DNA from 4 places in the Arthrobacter sp. AOP36-F1-5 genome. Region 3 is predicted to be linked to each of the others. Evidence: riboswitches for the same ligand, from Rfam matches in the RefSeq annotation. Region 3 holds a riboswitch; each other region holds the start of a gene.
What was found. Region 3 has a riboswitch for S-adenosylmethionine ahead of AC3ZI9_RS11375 (bifunctional o-acetylhomoserine/o-acetylserine sulfhydrylase). Riboswitches for the same ligand answer to the same signal wherever they lie in the genome.

Region 1 (5,658 bases), 1.2 Mb from region 3:
ACCCGGTCCCCGGCGCCGAAGAGCTTCTGGCGCAGGGTCCCCGGCGCGTATTCGGTGGGGTAGGCACCCAGGGCCTGCAGTTCGGGGATGACGAATTCGACGACATCCTCGAAGGTGCCCGGGGTGATGGCGTAGGCAATATTGAAGCCGTCCACGTCGGTGTCCTGGACCCACTCAACGAGCTTCGCGGCGACCTGGGCCCCGTCACCGACGGTGACCGGGCCGAAACCGCCGACGCCGATCCATTCGGCCAACTGGCGGATGGTCCACGGTTTGCCGTCATCCCCGGAGGCCTTCTTGAACGTCTCCACCGAGGACTGGATGGCATTGGACTTCACGTCCTCACCGATCACGTCGTCAAGGTCGTACTGTGACATGTCGATTCCGGTCCAGCCCGAGAGCAGGGCCAGCGACCCGTTGATGTCGGCGTAGGAGGCATAGTCGGCGTATTTGTTCTGCGCCTCCTCGTCTGTGGCAGCGGTGATGATCGTCTGCATCGTGTAGATCTTCACGTCGTAGCGGTCGCGGCCGGCGGCCTCGACATTGTCCCGGATCCTCCGCACGGTGTCGGTGAGGATTTCTTTGGTCGGACTATTCACGAAGACGGATTCGGCGTTCGCCCCCGCGAATTCCAGGCCGCGCGGGGAGGCACCGGCCTGGTAGATGACCGGGGTGCGCTGCACCGAGGGTTCGGTGATGGCAATGCCCGGGACCTTGAAGTACTTGCCCTCGTGGCCGATCTCGTGGACCTTCGACGGGTCGGTGTAGACCCCCGATTCCCGGTCGCGGAGAACGGCGTCGTCCTCCCAGGAACCCTCGAGCAGCTTATAGACCACTTCGAGGTACTCATCGGCGTGGTCGTAGCGTTCGTCGTGTTCCATCTGGTCTTCCTGGCCCATGTTCCTGGCTGCCGAGGGCAGGTATCCGGTCACCACGTTCCAGCCGAGGCGGCCGTTGGTCAGGTGGTCCAGGGTCGCCAGTCGGCGGGCGAACGGGTAGGGGTGTTCGTAGGCGGTTCCGGCGGTGACCCCGAAGCCCAGGTTCTCGGTGACGGAAGCCATCGCGGAGACCAGCAGGAACGGGTCGTTGACCGGGACCTGGGCGCCGGCGGAGAGCGGGGTGGAGTTGGTGGATCCGTAGACGTCGTAGGTGCCCAAGACGTCCGCGATGAAGATCCCGTCGAACAGCCCCTTCTCCAGCGTCTTGGCCAGCTCGGTCCAGTAGCCCAGTTCCTTATAGCGCCACGCCTGGTCCTGCGGATGACGCCACAGCCCCGGCGATTGGTGGACCACGCAGTTCATGTCGAAGGCGTTCAGGCGGATCCGGCGGCGTGCTGGTGTGGTGCTCATTTTTCTCCTTCAGGGGTCTTGAGGTCGCCGACGGCGCCGAGTTTGCGCGGCGTCGCGGCGTTGACCTCGTAGTCGCCGACGATGCGGGACTTGTACATGGCGGGGTTGTGGGTGGCTATGGTGCGCGCGTTGCGCCAGTGGCGGTCCAGGTTGCAGGCGGTGGAGGTCGCCGAGGCGCCGAGGCCGTCGAAGAGCTTGCTGGTCGCCTCGAGCACGAGTGGTTGGATGCTCGTCTGGGCCCGGTTGGCGGCCAGCTCGCTGACCGCGTACTGCTCCGCGGGGCTCAGCCCCGGTTGGCCGATCACCGATTCGAGTTCGGCGATGGCGGCCAACAGGATCGCGTCCACGGCACAGGCGGTCGCCGAGATCTCTCCGATGACCTGCAGGACCTGGGGTTCATGCCGGGAGGGGACGCCGGTTCCGGTGGTGAAGGCTCGTTCACGCAGTTGGGTGTGGGCGCGGGCGTCGGCGAGGACCGCCCGGGCGATACCGGCCTGGACGGCGAGCAGCACCAACTGGAAGATGGCCGATTCCGGGTGGACGTCCAGCACCTCGGGGTCCAGGAGCGTATCCACGGGAACCCGGGTGAATCCGGTGGTCCCGGTGCCGGTGAGTTGTTGGCCGAACCCGTCCCAATCGTCGTGGATGACCACCCCCGAATGCTGGGTGGACACCACCGCGACGTGGCGCCCTTCAACCGCCGGCGCCATGGCGGTGACCGCCACCCAGTCGGCGAAGAGCGTCCCGGTGCAGTAGTACTTCTGCCCCGTGAGCAGCCAGCCGGCCTCGGACTGTTCGACGGCGGTGTTCAGGTGGCCCAGGTCGTTGCCGCCGCGCTCGGTGTAGGCGTTGCCGACGATCTGCCCGGCGACGAAGCGGGCGAACCAGCGCGCCTTGACCGCCTCGTCGTGGAGCAGCAGCACCGATTCGACGAAGCCGATATGGGCCCGCAGCAATTGGGCGATCTGCGAGTCGGCCTCCCCCAGCTCGATGAGCAAGCGGAAGGAATCAACCAGCGAGGCGCCGAAGCCGCCGACCTCCCGGGGGACCCGCAGGGCACCGAAGCGGGCCTGGTTGAGCCAGCCGACCTGTTCGAAGGGCAGGATCCGCCGGGCATCTCGGTCGGCGGCGCCATCGGCGATGCTGGCGAACACGGGTCTGAAGACCGCCGCGAGTTCGTCGTAGTGTCCGTCGGCGGGCACGCCGGGGGTCAGTTTGATCAGGTGTCGCGGGGTCACTTCGTCGATCGGCAGGGCAGCCACAGAACATCACTCCATCGGTTCCGGCGTGAGCACCTTCCTCCCGACGGATCGGGAAGGGGTTGCTGCGGCGTCACGGAGCCAGATCTCTCGGCCGCTCTGGATGGTTGTTGTCTCCATTGGGCCACATCATGGGCCCTCAGCGCCACCGTTGGAGTCAACGGAAACCACTTTTCCGGGGTGTTTCAGCCCAGGTTCCGAGCCCCAGGCAATCCAAGCAACATCGAATATTTCCGTTATTTGCACGGGTTCTGGACACGGAAGTTCAATCCGGGCACCTCGCAGGAAACATCAATGAAATATTTCGCAACGCGTCGTGTGAAGTTGCTTCTTCTGGTGCCGGTGGCCTTTAGTGGAAAGGTACCCATCCCGAGCGGCCGAGAGATCTGGCTCCGTGACGCCGCAGCAACCACGCCGAACAAGGCCCCGCCACCCCGCGGAACCCGTCACCGGCGAAGGTGCTTCCGCCAGGAACGATGGAGCTGAGTTCATGAGCATTGCCCCGACCCGTACGACCGACGCACAGCAGACCCGCCTCGGGGGCTCCGTCTCCCCGAAAGCCCACGACAAACGCATTCGTTCCCAAGGGACGTGGCAGGGATCCATGCGGACGAAGATCCGGATCCGGGCCTTCGGCTTCGAAGTGGACGAGCCCGAACCCGTTGGCGGGACCGATACCGCCCCCACTCCCATGGAATACATGGTCGGCGCAGTCAACGCATGCCTGGGCGTGGTGGTCGAACAGATCGCCGAGGAACTGCAGATCGGTCTCGAAGCCATCGAGACCTATTGCCTGGCTACCCAGGACACGCGCGGATTCGCCGGTACCGCCGATGTCCAGCCCTTTTTTCATTCCTGCCGGATCGCCGTCCACGTCCAGACCGGAGAACAAGATGCCAGCCGGTTGGACCAGCTGACGACGTCCGTGGAATCACGTTGTCCGGCGCTGACCCTGATCCGCGCCGCCGGCGTTGTCGTGGATCTTCGCTGGCATTTCGCGGAGTTGATCGATGTCGACGCTCCTGAAAGGGAATGCAACAACGCGGATGCCCTCTCTCGCGGTCTCGACTCGCGGTCCCGAAAGGTGGAGCAGTGACATCGGCGGGCGCATGGACCATCGGCTTAGCCGTGGGCTATACGGTTCTTTTGCTCTTTGGCGGCCGCTGGTCCCGCGTGCGCGCAGGGCGTCCCGGCGGACAGGGCTTCTTCGATGGCGGCCGTTCCTTCAGCCCTTGGACCGTCGCCTTCTGCATCACGGGGCTCTTCTCGGGCTCTTCATATATTTCCATCATGGAACTCAGCTATCGGACCGGGATTTCCGCTGCCTGGTACGGAGTGGCCGAAACGGTGCAAATTCTGCTGATCGCCTTGTTGCTGGTGAAACCGCTGCGGGAGAAGCTCGTCGTGACGGTCACCGGCATCATCGGTGATCGGTTCGGTCGGGCGGCTAAAGCCATCGCGGGCGTCATTACGGCGGTCACTTTCCCCATGTGGTCGGTGGCCACAACGATCGCCTTCGCCTCGGCTTTGACGGCGTTCACCGATTTGCCGCTGCAATGGACGGTCACTGCGACCGCGCTGCTTCTGTTGGTTTTTCTCTGGTCGGGCGGCATGAGGTCCGTGGCATTCAATCAGACGTTGAACTGCCTGGTCTTCGTCGTCATGCTCGTCATCGCGGGCTTCGTAGTGTTGTCGAATCCCGGCCCCGGCGGTTGGCAGGAATTGGCAGCCACCCGTCCGGCGATGGTCGACCCCGGAAATGCCGGGCTGTCCCTCATCGTCGCCTGGTTTGGGACATTCATCGTCAATGTGCCGCTGGCGCAGGCTGCCTTCCAAATGACCATGTCCTGCCGCTCTCCGCGTGACGGCCAGAAGGGCCTGTATGCGGCAGCCCTCTTCGGGATCCCCTTCATCGTCCTCGGTGCCCTGGTGGGGACCTCCGCAGCCATTGCGGTTCCCGACCAGGAACTTGGCCTCGTGGCTGTCCCCTATTACATCAGCGAGACCCTGCCGGCGCCGCTGGTCGGCCTCTTCTTCCTTGGCGTCTGGGCCTGCGCCATGGGCTGGGCGGGGCCATGCCAGTTTTCCGGAGCCACGTCCCTGGGCCGTGATGTCGGCAGCGCATTACGCCCCAAGGCCACCGAACAAGATCTGGTTCGCTACACCCGGTACTCCTTGGTTGCCCTGACGGCCTTGATGATCCTTTACGGGATCCTTCGCACCGAGCAGGCTGCCTGGTGGAACGTCCTTGCCTGGACCTTGCGCAACGGGGCCACGTTGGCGCCGGTTCTCGCGGTCTTCCTTTGGCCGTTGGCCAGCCGTCGGGCAGTACATGCAGCCATGCTTTCCGGGTTCCTTGCCGGCATTGCCTGGAACCAGCTCTCGGGCTGGTCCGCCACAACGTTCTTCGCAGGAATCCATCCCGTGTGGGTTGGAATGGGCATCAACCTTGCAGTCATGGTCGTGGTCACGCTGGTGACCGTGCCCTGGGAATCCACCCCGGATCGAAAACGACGAACGGCCGGCATCCGCTACACCGCGGGTGGAACGTTGGTCGCTGCAGCACTGCTGACGTTCGGAGAATGGCTGGGACATTTCGGGCTTCTGGGGCTGGGACTCTTCACCGCCGTGACCCTCTACTCACTGGCGATCTTCAATCTCACCGTAGGAACCACCCGCCGGCAGCACCTGCCCACCACGGAAGAAACAATCCCGGTTTCCGCCTAGGACCCCACCGGTCATCTCCCGGGGGCCGCTACCCACCGCGGGGAAGCCTTACATGGCCCCGCGTCATACTGCCCACCCGATTGGAGCACCCATGACCAACGTACCGACAATGGACTCCCCCACTGCCGACGCCCAGCTCGATGTCCTGAACGCCGAAGCCGCACGCCTGGACTTCTGGGCCGAGGCCGCGGCACGCCTGGACTGGACCGAACCCTGGCATACGATCCACAGCACTACCGCCGTGGACCCGGTGGCCCGCCGGGGCCCCGAACTACGCTGGTTCGAGGGCGGGAAACTCAATGCGGCGGTGAACTGTGCCGACC
Region 2 (5,658 bases), 930 kb from region 3:
GCCAGGGTCTGGACTACTAGAACATGAACATAGAATTCCTGCGCAATCCGTGGTTCATGCTGGCCGTGGTGCTCTTTGCCTCGGGGGCCTTCCTCGTCGCGGTACTCCACCAGCCGGTGGCCGGACCGGTCGTGATGGGCGTCGGCGTGGTGGCGGTGGCATTTGCCGTTTATCGTCACGGCGGGTGGAATGGCAGGAACCGCGGATGAGTTACGGAACACACAACACCTAAGGATGGGTATGGCCACGTCGGAAGCACAGGAACACGCCAATGATCTGGGGGCGTTCGTCACGGCATCGCCGTCGAGCTTCCATGCCGCCGCCGAGGTCGCCCGCCGGCTGGCCGCCGCCGGGTTCAGTGCCCGGGCAGAGTCCGATACCTGGGACCACACCCCCGGCGGCTACTACACGGTGCGTGACGGTGCGGTCATCGCCTGGTTCATTCCCGCAGGAGCCACCGCCACCACCGGATTCCACATCCTGGGTTCCCATACCGACTCCCCCGGGTTCAAACTCAAACCCAAACCGACGACCGGACGTGAAGGCTGGCTGCAGGCAGGAGTCGAGATCTACGGTGGACCCCTGCTGAACTCCTGGCTCGATCGAGAACTGATCCTCTCCGGCCGGGTGGTCACCTCCGACGGCGCCGAACACCTGGTGCGGACCGGCCCCCTGCTGCGCTTCCCGCAGCTGGCCATTCATTTGGACCGGGCGGTCAACGACGGGCTCACCCTGGATAAGCAGCAACATATGAACCCCGTGTGGGGCCTCGGGGACCCGAGCCAAGCGGACCTGCTCGCCATCCTGGCAGCGGATGCGGGGGTCGACCCGGAAACGATCACCGGATACGACATCGTCACCACCATTGCCCAGGAACCCGCGTTCTTCGGTGGCCGGGGCGAGTTCCTGGCCTCCCAGCGGTTGGACAACCTCTCCTCGGTGCACGCCTCACTGGTCGCACTGATCGACCATGCAGAACGCCGTGGCTGGGGTCCTGAAGCCACGTCGGAGAACGACGACGGCCCAGGACATATTGCGGTGCTGGCCGCCTTCGACCACGAAGAGGTCGGTTCGGCCTCCCGTTCGGGGGCCAGCGGGCCCTTCCTGCAGGATGTGCTTGAACGCATCGTGGACGCTGCCGGCGGCGGGGTCCAAGAACGGGCCCGGGCCTTCGCCGACTCCGTCTGCATTTCTGCCGATGCCGGTCACGCGGTCCACCCGAACTACCCGGAACGCCATGACCCGGCCAACCGCCCGGTTCTGGGAGGCGGCCCGTTGCTGAAGATCAACGCCAATCAGCGGTACACCACCGATGCGGTAGGCGCCGGCCTCTGGGCTGCCCTCTGCCAAGCCGTGAACGTCCCCTATCAGGAGTTCGTCTCAAATAACGTCATGCCCTGCGGATCGACCATCGGACCGCTGACCGCGACCAGGTTGGGCATCCGCACCGTCGACGTCGGCATCGCCTTGCTCTCGATGCACTCGGCCCGTGAAATGTGTGCGGTCGAGGATCCGTTGGCCCTGGCCCGCGTGACCCGGGGGTTCTTCGCCGGCTGAGCCGCCGCCGTCCACAGGCCCCAGGGGCCCCCTGCGCTTCGCCGCAGGCGCGGGTTAGGGTGGTGGAACCGGCATCGGGTAGGATGTGTCAGGCTGTTTGTGCCGTTTCTGACCCCTGAAACGACTTCGGCCAACGCACAGAACCTCCTGTTACGGAAAGACCGTGACCGTTTAGCCCAAAGGAGGTGGGTTCACATGCGTGCATACGAACTGATGGTACTGATCGACCCCGAGGTCGACGAACGTACCGTGGAACCGACTCTTGGCAAGTTCCTTGATGTCGTCCGCAACGATGGTGGCACCGTCGACAATGTTGATATCTGGGGCCGCCGCCGGCTGGCCTACGAGATCAAGAAGAAGGCAGAAGCCATCTACGCGGTGGTTACCTTCACCGCTACCCCGGCCACTTCCGCGGAACTTGACCGCCAGCTCTCGCTCAACGAGACGATCCTGCGCACCAAGATCACCCGCCCGGAAGACCAGAAGGTCGTCGCAGAGTAGTCTGCGTCGACTTTTCGTAGAAACCGACTCAAGGAGGCACCATGGCAGGCGAAACCGTCATCACGGTCATCGGAAATCTCACCGCTGACCCGGAATTGCGTTTCACCCCGTCCGGTTCTGCAGTGGCGAACTTCACCATTGCCTCGACCCCGCGGACCTTCGACCGCCAGACCAGTGAGTGGAAGGACGGCGAAACGCTGTTCCTTCGCGCATCGGTGTGGCGCGATGCTGCCGAAAATGTCGCCGAGACGCTGACCAAGGGCATGCGCGTCGTCGCCCAGGGTCGGTTGAAGTCGCGTTCCTTCGAAACCAAGGAAGGCGAGAAGCGCACCGTCATGGAGCTGGATGCCGACGAGATCGGCCCCTCGCTTCGCTACGCTTCCGCCAAGGTCACCCGCACCCAGCGCAACAACTCGGGTGGTGGCGGCTTCGGCGGCGGTAATGCCGGAGGAAACTTCGGTGGCGGAAACCAGAGCGGCAACGCTGGATTCGGTGGGGGAAACCCCGGCGGAAACCAGGGCGGCACCTGGAACGCTCCGGCTCAGGACCCCTGGGCCTCCTCCTCCAATAACGGTGGATGGGGCAATGCCGGCGGGTCCGACGAACCACCCTTCTAAAGCAACACCTCTTATTCACCATCCCGCGGAAAAATTCTGCGGGCTCCACCAGATAAAGGAGCTCCACGATGGCTAAGGCTGAACTCCGTAAGCCCAAACCAAAGTCCAATCCCTTGAAGGCCGCTGACATCACCGTCATCGACTACAAGGACGTAGCATTGCTGCGCAAGTTCATTTCCGACCGCGGAAAGATCCGTGCCCGTCGCGTGACAGGCGTCTCCGTCCAGGAGCAGCGCAAGATCGCCCAGGCCATCAAGAACGCGCGTGAAGTTGCCCTGCTGCCTTACTCCGGCGCTGGCCGCGGCTAGGAAGGGATAACACCATGGCAAAGCTGATTCTGACCCACGAAGTAACCGGTCTTGGTACCGCTGGCGAGGTCGTCGAGGTGAAGGATGGTTACGCACGTAACTACCTGCTGCCCCGCGGTTTCGCGCTGCTCTGGAGCAAGGGTGGTGAGAAGCAGGTCGAGTCCATCAAGGCCGCCCGCACTGCTCGCGCCATCGCATCCCTCGAGGATGCCCAGGCATTGGCCCAGAACTTGTCCGCCCAGGCGGTCAAGATCACGGTCAAGGCCGGCCAGGGTGGTCGCCTCTTCGGCACCGTCAAGACCGCCGATATCGCCAACGCAGTCGAGGCCGCCGGCCTCGGCTCGATCGACAAGCGCACGGTGGAAATCCCCGAGCACATCAAGTCGACCGGCAACTACCAGGCAACCGTCCGTCTGCACGAGGACGTCTCCGCGACCATCGACCTGCAGGTCGTCGCCGCGAAGAAGTAGCCACCACCGCGAACCGGCTACCCTCCCCACGGGAGGTGGAGCCGACCACGGTGGACCCGAGGGGCCCTGCGCGTAAGCGCAGGGCCCCTCGGTCGTTAAGGCCCGACATCGTCGGCGGCCCATGTGCCTCCGGCTGTGGCCCCCGGGAGGCGATCTTGCGAAATATTGCGGAGATCTTTGACCCCGGGGACCCACCGGCCCTAGCGTGGACCATGAATCAAGAGCGCCACCTTCCAAGCCCTGGCTGGGTGGCCGGCAACCCTCTCACGGTAGTGGGGTGCTCCAGGTGATGATTCGGCCGTCCGGCTCCCCGGGCGGCAAGTACCGCACCCCGTGTGGATCCCGGGATCCACCGGTGTGCCATACGCCGGAAGCAGAGCAGATGACACTGTCCCATGATCTTCAACCCGACGCACTCCGCCAGGCCTTCGCGCGCCACCCTTCGGGAATCGCCGCCCTGTGCGCGATCATCGATGGCGAGGCCCAGGGCCTGGTCGCCTCCTCCTTCACCGTCGGGGTCTCCATGGACCCTCCGTTGGTGATGTTCGCGGTGCAGAACAGCTCCCGGACCTGGCCCATCGTGCGGGCCGCGGGCCGGATCGGCGTGTCGGTTCTCGGCGAGGCCCATGAGCGGGTCTGCCGGCAGATCGCCTCCAAATCGGGTGACCGGTTTGCCGGGTTGCGGCTGGACTCCACCGATGAAGGGGCCCTGTTCCTGAACGAGGCCTCCCTGTGGTTGGACTGCAGCGTGGAACGCGAATTCCCCGCCGGGGACCACCATGTGGTCCTCCTGCGGGTCCACGGCCATGCCGGACACGACGGGGCCCATGACCCGTTGGTCTTCCACGGTTCGGCCTTCCGCACGTTGCAGGCGGAGGCCCTGGTCTAGGACCGCTGGGGGGGGGTGGCTACATGCCCCGCAGGGTGTCCACGTATCGTTTGGCCTGGAGCAGCCCCAGGCCGGTGTCCTGCCTGATCTTACGTACCGCGCCGACGTAGTTTCCTTGATTGATCAGCTGCATGACGCGGTCGAAATTGGGGTTTCCCGGACCGGGCGCCATCCCCGGGGGATGTTCGAGGTCGAACCCGGTGCTCTGGCCGGTGCGTCCGGGGGAGTTGCGGGCGGCCTGGGCCGCCCGAGCCGTCGTCGCCGCCCGGAGCTTTTCCGCCTTCTCCGTGTCGATCTGCTGTTGGTGGGCCGCCGTGGCATTGAGGCGGGCGATGTATTGCTCGGCATCGCTGGGGTGGCCCGAGGGTCGTGTCTTGAAGATCCAGGTCAAGGCACCGAACACCGCGAAAAGGACGACGATCGCGACGATCGCCGTCAGCAGTTCGGAACCGCTGATTTCAGACATGTCCCCTCCTGGGGTTCGGGGCCGCCGCGCGGGCGACGGTCTTTCCTCCATTATTTCACGTGCCTTGGCTCCGGACCCGTTCAGGGCTGGTGAAGTTCGGTCATCACGTGGTGGTGTCCAGTATCCATGAGTTCACGCAGGATCCCGAGCCCGACGTCGGCCAACTTGTTGACGTAGAGGCACGAAGCGCCCAGTCGGTGCTTGCCGAGTCCAGCCGGGAGCCCGGCCGCGGCCGGGGGGTCCGTCAGCCCGTAGAGGGCCAGCGAGGAGGCGCGGGGAGAGCACCCGATCGCCGGGGTATCTCCTTCACGCCCGCTGGGGTAGCGGTAATGGTAGGAGCCGAACCCGACGATGCTGGTTCCCCACATCATCGCGGGCCGACCGCTGGCTTCCTGCATCATCGACAGAAGTGCGTGGGCGTCGTCCCGCCGCGCGGGGTGCTCGATGGCAGCGAGGAAATCACGTGGATCCACCTCTGTCGGTCGGGTCTTCGCTGCTGACATCGTGCCAGCGTGCCAGTGCGATTCGGCGACGGCAATGGATGTCCCGGCCCGGCCCGAGGACGCGAAAGTCAAAGCTACCCACAGCTGGCGGCGTGTCTGTGGAGAACCATGGCCAACTTGTGGATAAGTGGCGCCTGCACACATGTGTGCTGCTTGGCAACCTGCAAGTAGGGGGTGAATGTTGACGAAAAGTTTTCTTCCATCAGTTGTTATCCACAAGTAAAATGCCTAGTCAGAGCAGGGTTATTGAAGGAAAATAAAAGTAATCCACAAGCCCGTCCCCAGACTGTGCACACAACACGCCGCGTCACCCACAGGTTCTCCACATGGGCTGTGGATAACTCTCT
Region 3 (5,658 bases):
CTGGACCTACAGCTTGTAGGCAAACGCCTACAGGGTGTAGGTTCAATGCATGAAACGTGCACCCCTTCACCAGGCAGCAGTGGTCCAGGCAGCCGCCGAACTGGCTGACCGGGATGGCTTCGAGGCCATCACGGTCTCGGCGTTGGCCCGGGAGGTGGGCGTCCGCCCGGCCAGCCTCTACTCGCATGTCAAGGATCTGGCAGCCCTGCTGGACGGGGTGCACGAACTCGTCCTCGGCGAGGTGGCCGAGGCGGTGGCCGCGGGGATCGCTGGGCGCTCCGGATACGAGGCGCTCGTGGGTCTGGGTGAAGCCCAGCGCGACTTCGCCGGGCAGCACCCCGGCCGGTGGGCCGTCCTGGCACGGCCCGCCACGCCGAAGACCGCACGCTCCGCGGGGGCCATCCGCCTCGTTGACCTCACCTTCTCGGTGCTCCGCGGCTACCGCCTGCCGGAGACCGAACTGGTGCACGCGACCCGATTCATGGGCGCCACGGTCAACGGGTTCCTGGCCCTGGAACGGGCCTCCTCCTTCGAGCACCGCGACGAGCAGACCCGGACGTCTTGGCATCGCGCCCTGGAAGCCCTCGACCGCGCCCTGGCTAGCTGGCCCACCACCACAGAGCAGGAGCACTGATGATCACGACCGACCTCACCACAGACCTCGTCCGGGGCGCCGCCGAACTCGAGCAGACCCCCGACGGGATGCGGATCCACCGGCTGCCGGCCTGGGTGCGCCGGCAATACCCTGAACAGACCCTCATGGACCGTGAATCCCAGCCCGCGGGCGTCCGCATTGTCGTGAGGACGACTGCGACCCGGATCAAGCTCGTCTCCCATTCGACGCACACCGCGTTCCGGGGGAGCGAAAGGCCCCGTGGCCGCATCGACGTCTTCGTCGACGGCAGCCTCCAGCTCGGCGACGAACTCACCGGCGGGGACGCCGTGGAAATCGACATGGCCGCCGGCTCGATGCACCACGTGGCCGGGCCCCACCACACAACCGTCGTGGAGGGCCTCGCGCCAACGGAGAAGACGCTCGAATTCCACCTCCCCCACAATGAATCCCTGGAGTTGATCAGCCTCTGCTCCGACAAGCCGCTCCACCCCGCGCCCCGGACCCGTCCGCTGTGGGTCCACCACGGCAGCTCCATCAGCCAGGGATCGAACGCGGCATCCCCCAGCGGGATCTGGCCCGCCGTGGCAGCCCGCCGGGGCGGGGTCGAACTGCACAACCTCGGCTTCGGGGGCAGCTGCTTCGTGGACCCCTTCATGGCGCGGGTGATCCGCGATGCGCCAGCGGACGTCATCAGCGTCAAACTCGGCATCAACATCGTGAACCTGGATGCCATGCGCGTGCGGACCCTGGTCCCGGCCATCCACGGATTCCTTGACACCATCCGCGAGGGGCATCCCACCACGCCGCTGGTGTTGATCTCCCCGATCTTCTGCCCGATTCACGAAAGCACGTCGGGCCCCGGCACGATCGTCCCGGAGAGCCTGGGGACCAGCCAGGTCAAGTTCAGCGCGACGGGGACCCCAGGGGATGAATCGGCGGGACGGCTGACCTTGGAGGTCATCCGCCGCGAGATGCGCTCCCTGGTCGAAGACCGGGCGGACGATGCGAACCTGTACTTCCTGGACGGACTCGAGCTGTATGGGGCCCCGGACGAGGCCGAGCTGCCGCTGCCGGACAACCTGCATCCGGATTCCGCAACGCATCAGCTGATCGGCGATCGCTTCGCCGATCGGGTCTTCGCCGCCGACGGACCCTTCGCGGCGGTGCCGCGGCACTGATCCGGGACGGCACAGAGCGAAAACGACGGCGGCCCGCGGGCCGCCGTCGTTCGGTGTTCCACCTCCGTGAGCGGATCAGAGGGTGATGGTCCCCGAGGGGGTCTCGAAGGTCACCGTCATGATTCCCGGGGTGCCATTGGGGGCCTCCCACTGGACTTCGACATCGCCCAACGGCGACTCCGAGGGGGTGCCCAGCCATTCGCGGACCCGTTCGACCGAACCGGCGATCGCGATCCCGGAGATATGCCCCTGCGGATCCAATGCCCGGGAGGGGTGCAGGTCCTCGGTGCCGGTATCCCAGCGCAGCATGTAGGGCACCTGCGGGTCGGCGATCAGGCCCTTGATGCCGATCTGCTGCCACGTCAGTTCTTGGCCGTCGGGGAACTTGCGGTTGCCCGGGACCGATGACCGGCCCAGACGTTCCTCGAACGGGGCCAGGTCGTCAACGGCGACGCACCAACCCATCCATCCGCCACCCATCTCCGATCGGGCCCGGACGGCCTGGCCGAACGGCGCCTTGTCCGAGGACGGGTGGTCCAGGACCTCCACGACCTCCAGGTACTGGGTGTTCTTCAACGGGAAAATGACGTTCCTGGTCCCGAAGCGGGGATGAATGCCTCCCTTGACGGACTCGATCCCCAGAGTCTTGCCGACACGGGCGGCCGTCGCGGCCAACCCGTCTGGTCCACATGCGTACGAAACGTGATCCAACCTCATCATGGCTTCATGATCGCACTTTGTGAGGTGCGTCTCGACTTAGGGTGCCCTAAATCACCATGGTTCGTATTTTCCTCGACCCGTTTCCCGGGCCTCCATCGCGGCCGTCAGGAGGGGGACCGGACGGGGGAGGGGGAGGAATGTTGCGCCCTGCGGTCATATTGACGCCGCGTTGTTGCGGCGGCCGCCCCGATCCACAACACTGGAGGCAGGTCATGAGTGCCAGCGCGAAACCCCGGTTTGCTGGCCGGCAACCCTCCACTCGCGGTGGGGTGCCCCGGGTGAAGACCTGGTTCGCCTCCACAAGGAGAACGGACAAGCGCGGGTCACCTCCCGGCGTTCCCTTCCGGGACCGCCGTGGAACAGGGGCCCCTGAGTCGTAGAAGGGGACAGAAATGTCTGCATCATGGTCTTTTGAAACCCGCCAGGTCCACGCCGGACAGGCACCGGATCCCACCACCGGGGCCCGGGCGCCGCCGATCTACCAGACGACGTCGTATGTCTTCCCCAGCGCCGAGAGTGCCGCAGCACGCTTCGCGCTGAAGGAACTCGAGCCGATCTACACCCGCATCGGCAACCCGACGCAGGAAGCCGTCGAAACCCGGATCGCCGACCTCGAAGGCGGGGTCGGGGCCCTGCTGCTGGCCTCGGGCCAGGCGGCGACCACGCTTTCGATCCTCAACCTCGCGGGAGCCGGGGACCATATCGTGGCCAGCCCGAGCCTCTACGGGGGAACGCAGAACCTGTTCAAGCACACGTTGAAGCGCCTCGGCATCGAGGTCACCTTCGTGGAGGATCCCGACCACCTGGATTCCTGGCGGGCCGCGGTGAAACCGAACACCAAGGCATTCTTCGGTGAGGTCATCTCCAATCCGCGCCAGGACGTCCTGGATATCGAGGGCGTCAGCACGGTGGCCCACGAAGCCGGGGTCCCGCTCATCGTGGACAACACCCTGGGCACCCCGTACCTGGTCCGCCCCATCGAATTCGGTGCCGACATCGTGGTGCACTCGGCCACGAAGTACCTGGGCGGGCACGGAACCTCCGTCGCCGGGGCCATCGTTGATTCGGGCAACTTCGACTTCGCGGCCGACCCGGAACGCTTCCCGGAATTCAATACCCCCGACGAGTCCTACAACGGGCTGGTCTTCGCCCGCGATCTGGGGGTCGACGGCGCCCTGGGGGCGAACCTGGCGTTCATCCTCAAGGCGCGCGTCCAGTTGTTGCGCGATCTGGGTTCGGCGGTCTCCCCGTTCAACGCCTTCCTGATCGCCCAGGGCCTGGAAACCCTGAGCCTGCGCATGGAACGCCATGTGGCCAACGCGCAGAAGGTCGCCGAATGGCTCGAGGCCCACGCCCAGGTCGACTCCGTCGCCTTCGCCGGCCTGCCCTCCAGCCCCTGGTACGAACTCGGCCGCAAATACGCCCCGCGGGGCGTCGGCGCGGTCCTGGCCTTCGAGATCTCCGGCGGCGAACCGGCCGGCCGGGCCTTCGTCGACGGCCTCGAACTGCACTCCAACGTCGCCAACATCGGCGATGTGCGCTCGCTGGTGATCCACCCGGCCTCCACCACGCACTCCCAGCTCTCCGACGCCGAACGCGCCGCGGCCGGGGTGGGAGCCGGACTGGTGCGCCTGTCGGTGGGCATCGAGCACATCGACGACATCATCGCCGACCTCGAGGTCGGTTTCGCCGCCGCGGCCGCCGCCGGGGACGAAGCCGCAGAGGCCGCCCCGGAAGTCCAGGCCGTCCGGTGAGCCAGGGCGTCGGCGACGTGAGGGAACGACGTCAGGCCCCCGGGGCGCCGTTGATCCGTGACGGCATCCTCAAATGCGTGCCCATCGGCGGCTACCGCTTCGAGACCGGCGGCTGGCTGCCCGAGGTGATGATCGGCTACGAGACCTGGGGGACCCTGGACGCCCGGGCCTCCAATGCGGTGCTGTTGCTGCACGCCCTGACGGGGGATACCCATGTCTCCCGGGGGCACAGCCAGGAAGAAGGCTGGTGGGAAGGACTCGTGGGTCCGGGAAAGACGATCGATACCGACAGGTTCTTCGTCGTGGCCCCGAACATGGTCGGCGGCTGCTATGGCTCCAGCGGGCCCTCCAGCCTCGACCCCGACGGGCAGGCCTGGGGCTCCCGGTTCCCGTTCACCACGGTGCGGGATTCGGTGCGCACCGAGGCCCGGTTGGCCGACTACCTGGGCATTTCACGCTGGCACTCCGTCCTGGGCGGTTCCCTCGGTGGAGCGCGAGCGTTGGAATGGGCGGTGGAATACCCCGAACGCGTGGCCCGGTGCGCCGTCATTGCGGCCACCGCGGTCGCCTCCGCCGAACAGATCGCCTTCGGGCAGATCCAGACGCAGGCCATCCGGCTGGATCCGGACTTCTCCGGTGGCGACTTCTACGGAGCGGCGCCCTCGGCCGGCGCCCTCGACGCCGTCGGCACCGTGGCCCGGGGCAGTGGCACCGGCCCCCTCGCGGGGCTGGGGATCGCCCGCCGGCTGGCCCACATCACCTACCGTTCCGAGCCGGAACTGGAGATCCGTTTCGGGCACGAGGGCCAGGCCGAGGAGGACCCCTTCGGCAGCCCCGGCTTCGACCGGGGCCGGTACCAGGTCGAAAGCTATCTGGACCACCAGGCCGGCAAGCTGGTGACCCGCTTCGACGCGAACTCCTACATCGTGCTCACCGAGGCACTGGTGGGGCATGACGTCGGACGGGGACGGGGCGGGGTCGAGGCCGCCCTGGCCCGGACCGGCGGGGTGGAATTCCTCATCGCCGCCGTCGACAGCGACCGGCTCTACGGCCCGCAGCAGTCCGAGCGCCTGGCCGCTGCCCTGCCGGAGACACCGCAGGTCCAGTACATCCATTCACCGATCGGCCACGATGGCTTCCTGACCGACATCGAACAGTTGAACCAGGTCCTTCGTTCGGGGTTCTACGCCTGAGGGCCCCGCCCCGGGAACCTAGTTGTACTCGGCCGGGAGGTTGGTGACGGTCCCGGGCTCTTGACGTAGCGAAGACCTCCGGGTGCGGTGGGTGATGTCTAAGTCGCCAACCGTCCGGAGGTCTTCATGTCCCACCGTAATGCCCGGCTGAACTTGCGTGGCCGGCAATTGCTCGTAGAGCGGGTCTGTGTCCAGGG
Region 4 (5,658 bases), 1.7 Mb from region 3:
GCAACAGATGTTTACCTGTAAACATCATTTTTTGATCATCCTCCCTTTTCCGACCAGAGGTTCCCCATGGACATCATCAATATCGCGATCGTCATCGCGTACCTGATCGCGATGCTCGCGTTCGGCTGGTGGGGCAAGTCCCGCACCAAGAACAGCAGCGACTACCTGGTCGCGGGGCGCCGACTCGGCCCCTTCTTCTACACCGGAACCATGGCCGCCGTCGTACTCGGGGGCGCCTCCACCGTCGGCGGCGTCGGCCTGGGCTACGAATTCGGCCTCTCCGGCGCCTGGCTGGTCATCGCCATCGGCATCGGGGTGCTGCTGCTGAGCATGTTCTTCGCCCCGCGGCTGCAACGACTGAAGATCTTCACCGTCTCCCAGATGCTCACCCTGCGCTACGGCTCCAAACACGCCACCAACGCCTCGGCGGTGGTCATGCTGGCCTACACGCTGATGCTCTGTGCCACCTCCACCGGGGCCTACGCCACGATCTTCGTCGTGCTCTTCGACTGGGACCGCTGGCTCGCCATCGCCGTCGGCGGGGCGATCGTGCTCGTGTACTCCACCATCGGCGGCATGTGGTCCATCACCCTGGCCGACCAGGTCCAGTTCGTCATCAAGACCGTCGGTGTCTTCGCCCTGATGCTGCCCTTCGCCCTCTCGGCGGCCGGCGGCTTCGAGGGAATCTCCGCCGGCATCCCCGAACGGGCCCGCGATGAATTCTTCAGTTGGGGCGGCCTGGGCGCCGAGACGATCATCACCTACTTCGTGGTCTACACCCTGGGCCTGTTGATCGGCCAGGACATCTGGCAGCGGGTGTTCACCGCCCGCACCCCCAAGGTGGCCCGCTGGGGCGGAGCCACCGCCGGCATCTACTGCGTGATCTACGGCATCGCCGGGGCGATCATCGGCATGTCCGCCCGGGTCGCCCTGCCCGGCATCGACATCGAGGCCCTGGGCAAGGACGTCGTCTACGCGGAGGTCGCCATGACCCTGCTTCCGGTGGCCGTCGGCGGGATCGTCCTGGCCGCCGCCGTGGCGGCCATGATGTCCACCGCCTCCGGCGCACTCATCGCCGCGGCCACCGTGGCCCGCAACGACGTCACCCCCTTCGTCGCCAGCTGGTTCGGCAAGGAGATCGAGGTCAACACCGGGCGCAACCCCGAGCACGACGTCGCCGCCAACCGGTACTGGGTCCTGGGCCTCGGGGCCGTGGCGATCATCCTGGCGATCCTCGTCAACGACGTCGTCGCCGCCCTGACCATCGCCTACGACATCCTGGTCGGCGGGCTGCTGGTCGCGATCCTGGGCGGGCTGCTCTGGAAGCGCGGGAACGGCATCGGCGCCGCCCTGTCCATGGCGGCAGGGACCCTGGTCACCCTGACGACCATGATCACCCTGGAGGCACTGTCCACCGAGAAGTTCTCCGGGGTCTACGCCAATGAGCCCATCTACTACGGTCTGGGCGCCTCGTTGGTGGTCTATGTCCTGTTCAGCCTGCTCTCCCCGCCGACCCGCCCGGAAGTGGCCCGGCACTGGTCGGATCGGGTCGCCGGACGGGTCGACATGGAGGGCGTTTCCGCCGATCAGCAAGCCTGAACCCGCCCCGGCGTCGTCCTCGTTCCCCCCGGGTGACAGTGCTCCCGGGGGAGCAGATGTCGAACACGAATCTAGCCGCACCAACGCTGGGATGCAGCGGGAATGACGTGGAACACAGCTTGGGTTGCCCCGGCAATCACGTTAGGCTGGCAAAAAGCTTCATGAGACGCGGGCAACAGCTCCGACTACCCGCGCACCAACCCCAGGTTCGTGGGTGGTTCGGATGAAGAAGCGGCCCGCACGACAACGTGTTGGGTAAGAACGCACGAGAGGAAATCCGTGGCGCAAAGCGTCTCCGTCCTTCCAATTTTCGATTCGATGCTAGGCACCGTCTGCCTCAACGTGGACGGTCACTGGGAGCGCTTCATCGCGCCCCACCCCAAGGATCTCGACCATGCGCTGGCCAACACGGCCGGCCGACCGGTCTGGGAATCCGACTCCTGCGCACTGACCGTGCGTATTCCCCGGGCACACCGCCCCGACGGGGAAGCACAGGTGTTCTTCCTTGAACGCCTGCCCGTCCGCGACCGCGCCGAGGCTCCCTCGGGTATGCTGGTCGGCTGAAGGGGAGTAGTTCCACACCCCACCCGCGCTGGATCGTTGATCCGGCACGGGTGGACGAGGACCTGTCGACATACCGACCGCCCTCCCGGCGGTCCGGCATTCCACCCGGCACCACGCCGGGCGAACGAGACCTTCGGCCCGCCACTGGCGGTCCGAGGCTCGTGGCCACCCACCGACCTTTGACCGGCAGTCCCGCACCACCGCGGGGACATACGAACCGATTGAAGGACGCCCAATGACACCGGATGCCCCCTCCCCCGACGCCGATCCGCCAGCCGCGGAGGCCTCGCGTAGGGAGCCCACGCCCGCCGAGATCCGGCGCTGGCGCAAATACCTGGCCGACGAACGCGTCGAAGGTTCCATCTACCTCACCCTGGCCAAACGCCGTGAGGGCGAGGAACGCCAGATCCTGTTGGGTCTGGCCCGGGCGGAAGCCCGCCACCAGGAGCATTGGTCCAATCTTCTGGGCGAGCATGCCCGGAAGACCGCACGCCCCTCGCTCAGCCGCGTCATGCTGCGGTTCATGGCCCGCAACTTCGGCTCGGTCTTCGTCCTGGCCTTGGCCCAACGGGCCGAGGGCGCCTCCCCCTACGACAGCGACGCCGACGCCACCGCTCAGATGGCCGCCGATGAGCTGGTGCATGAGGAAGTCGTACGCGGGCTGGCGATCCGCGGCCGCAACCGGCTCTCCGGCAACTTCCGGGCCGCCGTCTTCGGGGCCAACGACGGGCTGGTCTCCAACCTGGCCCTAGTGATGGGCATCGGCGCCGCCGGGGTGTCCAGCGCGCTGGTCCTCTTTGCCGGGGTCGCCGGCCTGCTCGCCGGCGCCCTGTCCATGGCCGCCGGGGAATACGTCTCCGTCCGCTCGCAGCGCGAACTGCTCACCGCCTCCCAACCGACCCAGATCACGCTCATCGCCGCCCCGGACCTGGACCTGCAGGCCAACGAACTGGTCCTGGTCTACCGGGCCCGCGGCATGAGCCGGGAGGCCGCCGAGCACCGGGCCGCCGAACGGCTGGGGACCTTCAGCTGCGACTGCGACCCCTCATTGTCCCTGCAACCCGAGGTGCCCGAAACCGAAACCGGCGGCGACGAACACGAGGCCCTGGGCTCCGCCTTCGGCGCCGCCGCCTCCAGCTTCTGCTTCTTCTCCTCGGGGGCCTTGGTCCCGATCCTGCCCTACCTCTTCGGTATGGGCGGGCTGCCAGCCCTGCTGGTGGCCCTGCTCCTGGTCGGGGTCGCGTTGATGCTGACCGGGGGCATCGTCGGACTGCTCTCCGGCGCCTCCCCGGCCAAACGCGGGTTCCGGCAGCTGGCCATCGGCCTCGGTGCCGCCGGGGTCACCTACGTTCTCGGCCTGCTCTTCGGCGGGAACATCGGCTAGGACCCGCAGAACCCGGCCCCTTCCGTTCAGCTGGCGCGGCGCATCCGGCGGGCTGCGGCCACGGGGCGGCGGTCCCCCGCCGGGGGCGGGGTCGGCTCCTGCGTGTCCGGCTCGCCGGCCGGTTCGGTGCCCTGCCCGGGGGCCGGAGCATCCCGCCGTCCGGCCTTGGCTGCGGCGATCATCTCGCGTGCGGGCCGGCGTGGGGTCGTCGTCAACGGCCGGGGGGTCGCCCCGATCGGCGGCAACGGCTCCACGGGCACCTGCGGGGCGTTCTTCCGGGTCTTCGCCGCCTCGGCCTCCTCGGCCCGCGCGGCCTTCGTCCGGCGTTCGTGTTCCTGCCGGGCCGCCCTCTCCTCCTTGACCCGTTCGGCGGCGGCGGTCCGTTCCGCCTGGGCCCGCTCGAGCTCCGCCGCCTTCTGCGCCTTGGCCTGCTCCTCGCGGGCGGCCTCTGCCGCCTTCTCGGCCTCGACCCGCTCCTGTTCCGCGACCTTCTCGGCCTGGGCGCGTTCGGCCAGGGCGGCCTGCTCGGTCTTTTCCGTTTCCTTCAGTTCACGGGCGCGGCGGGCCTCGGCGGTGCGTTCGTTCCGGGCCGCCCGACGGGCGGTCTCGGCTTCCTCCGCCAGCACCAACCGTTCGGCCTTGGCCGCCTGGGCCGCAACGCCTTCCTCATCCTGCTGCGCCGCCTTCTGGGCGCGGGCCTGCTTCCGGGCGGCCTCCTTCGCCTCCTGGGCGGGGGTCAATGACTTGGCGCGGGGCTTCCGCGGGGAGGGACGCGGTGGTTCCGGCTCCGGGGGGCGCGGCGTATTGGGGTCGAAATAGTCGGCCAACCGATCCAGCGTGCGTTCGATGTTCACCGGGGTGCTGCGAGTGAACCCCATGACCTTCAGCGGCCATTGACGTTTCAGCCGCGAGGCATCCCAGGTCTCACGCACCAGCGTGCCCCGCGGGGCGGGGATCAATTCGTAGCGCCAGCGGTGGCCGTTGAAATGCCGCCAGGCGATCAGCCGGTTCTCCTCGAACTCCACCACCGTGTTCTGGATCCGATATCCCACGCCCAGGCGCATGTCCATCCCGAATTCGGAGCCCAGTGCCAGCCGCTGGGGTTCGTCCTGCCGGGCGCTCTTCACCGTGCCGGAGCCGTCGATGAGCGGATGCTTCGACGGGTCGACGAGTAGTTCGAAAATGGCCCCGGGAGGCGCCTGGACCAGGCGCTGCCGGGTCACGAGATAGGGATTCGAGTCCATAGCGCCAGCCTACCCAGCGCAGCTGCCGATCCTCTGGATCTCACCGGGCGCTGCGCCGACGGGTTCCGGGGCTCCTGCCCCGGGCCCGGGCCCCCCGGCGGGCCGGTCACCCGCCGGCGAGGATGTCCACGGCCGCCTCGGGGGTCTCCACCAGATGGATGGCCGCTGCCATGTCCCGGCCTTCGGCCAAGGATTCCAAGAGCGGCCAGGCCGGCAGTTCACGGGTCCAATGCCGCCGGCCCACCAGGATCATCGGGGTCTGGGTCCTGGCGGTTCCGTAATAGTTCTCGCAGGCATCCTGGAAGATCTCCTGCACGGTTCCGGCGGCCCCGGGCAGCACCACCAGCCCTCCGGTGCAGGCCTTGAGCAGCACGTCTTCACGGATCGAGTTGGCGAAGAACTTGGCGATATGGGTCGCAAACAGATTCGGCGGCTCATGCCCGTAGAACCAGGTGGGGATCCCCACCGTGGGTGTTCCCCGGGGATGGTCTTCCTGCACGGCGAGCGCGGCGCGCGCCCACTGCGAGATCGAGGGACGGAACGACGGGGCGGCGGCCAGCCGCGTGATGGCCGCCTCCAGGACCTCGTCCTCCTCCGCCGCGAGGTAGGCCCCGAGATTGGCGGCCTCCATGGCCCCGGGGCCGCCCCCGGTGGCGACCGTGAACCCGGCGCGGGCCAGGCTGCGTCCCAGATAGGCGGCGTCACGAAACCCTGCGGTGCCGCGTTCGGCCGCGTGTCCACCCATCACCCCGACCACCCCGCGGCCGGGGATCCGCCCCGGGGCATCGCCGTCGTGCGCACCGGCCAGCAGCTGCTCCAGGGCCACGCCGACCGCATGGTCGTGCAAGGTGGTGGCCAGGGCCATGT

Region 1: it holds a riboswitch for S-adenosylmethionine, as region 3 does, so the genes downstream of both, AC3ZI9_RS00885 (acyl-CoA dehydrogenase family protein) here and AC3ZI9_RS11375 (bifunctional o-acetylhomoserine/o-acetylserine sulfhydrylase) in region 3, are expected to answer to the same signal.
Region 2: it holds a riboswitch for S-adenosylmethionine, as region 3 does, so the genes downstream of both, AC3ZI9_RS15670 (flavin reductase family protein) here and AC3ZI9_RS11375 (bifunctional o-acetylhomoserine/o-acetylserine sulfhydrylase) in region 3, are expected to answer to the same signal.
Region 4: it holds a riboswitch for S-adenosylmethionine, as region 3 does, so the genes downstream of both, AC3ZI9_RS03425 (hypothetical protein) here and AC3ZI9_RS11375 (bifunctional o-acetylhomoserine/o-acetylserine sulfhydrylase) in region 3, are expected to answer to the same signal.

The regions. Positions count from the first base shown of each region.
Region 1 covers NZ_CM176892.1:176,196-181,853, reverse strand. Annotated here, with positions in the region: gene AC3ZI9_RS00890 (LLM class flavin-dependent oxidoreductase) at 1-1,349, opposite strand, end outside; gene AC3ZI9_RS00885 (acyl-CoA dehydrogenase family protein) at 1,346-2,611, opposite strand; SAM riboswitch class I at 2,620-2,718, opposite strand; gene AC3ZI9_RS00880 (OsmC family protein) at 3,099-3,704, shown strand; gene AC3ZI9_RS00875 (sodium:solute symporter family protein) at 3,641-5,335, shown strand; gene acs (acetate--CoA ligase) at 5,427-5,658, shown strand, end outside.
Region 2 covers NZ_CM176892.1:3,397,581-3,403,238, reverse strand. Annotated here, with positions in the region: gene AC3ZI9_RS15705 (response regulator) at 1-20, shown strand, start outside; gene AC3ZI9_RS15700 (hypothetical protein) at 24-209, shown strand; gene AC3ZI9_RS15695 (M18 family aminopeptidase) at 241-1,557, shown strand; gene rpsF (30S ribosomal protein S6) at 1,753-2,058, shown strand; gene AC3ZI9_RS15685 (single-stranded DNA-binding protein) at 2,100-2,675, shown strand; gene rpsR (30S ribosomal protein S18) at 2,744-2,983, shown strand; gene rplI (50S ribosomal protein L9) at 2,998-3,453, shown strand; SAM riboswitch class IV at 3,669-3,783, shown strand; gene AC3ZI9_RS15670 (flavin reductase family protein) at 3,836-4,342, shown strand; gene AC3ZI9_RS15665 (hypothetical protein) at 4,362-4,808, opposite strand; gene AC3ZI9_RS15660 (DUF1801 domain-containing protein) at 4,889-5,311, opposite strand.
Region 3 covers NZ_CM176892.1:2,470,422-2,476,079, reverse strand. Annotated here, with positions in the region: gene AC3ZI9_RS11390 (TetR/AcrR family transcriptional regulator) at 50-634, shown strand; gene AC3ZI9_RS11385 (GDSL-type esterase/lipase family protein) at 634-1,794, shown strand; gene AC3ZI9_RS11380 (VOC family protein) at 1,870-2,514, opposite strand; SAM riboswitch class IV at 2,723-2,839, shown strand; gene AC3ZI9_RS11375 (bifunctional o-acetylhomoserine/o-acetylserine sulfhydrylase) at 2,907-4,268, shown strand; gene metX (homoserine O-acetyltransferase MetX) at 4,286-5,461, shown strand; gene AC3ZI9_RS11365 (IS481 family transposase) at 5,588-5,658, shown strand, end outside.
Region 4 covers NZ_CM176892.1:750,376-756,033, reverse strand. Annotated here, with positions in the region: gene AC3ZI9_RS03430 (sodium:solute symporter family protein) at 67-1,599, shown strand; SAM riboswitch class IV at 1,757-1,867, shown strand; gene AC3ZI9_RS03425 (hypothetical protein) at 1,918-2,163, shown strand; gene AC3ZI9_RS03420 (VIT1/CCC1 transporter family protein) at 2,399-3,547, shown strand; gene AC3ZI9_RS03415 (SRPBCC family protein) at 3,574-4,791, opposite strand; gene AC3ZI9_RS03410 (LOG family protein) at 4,898-5,658, opposite strand, start outside.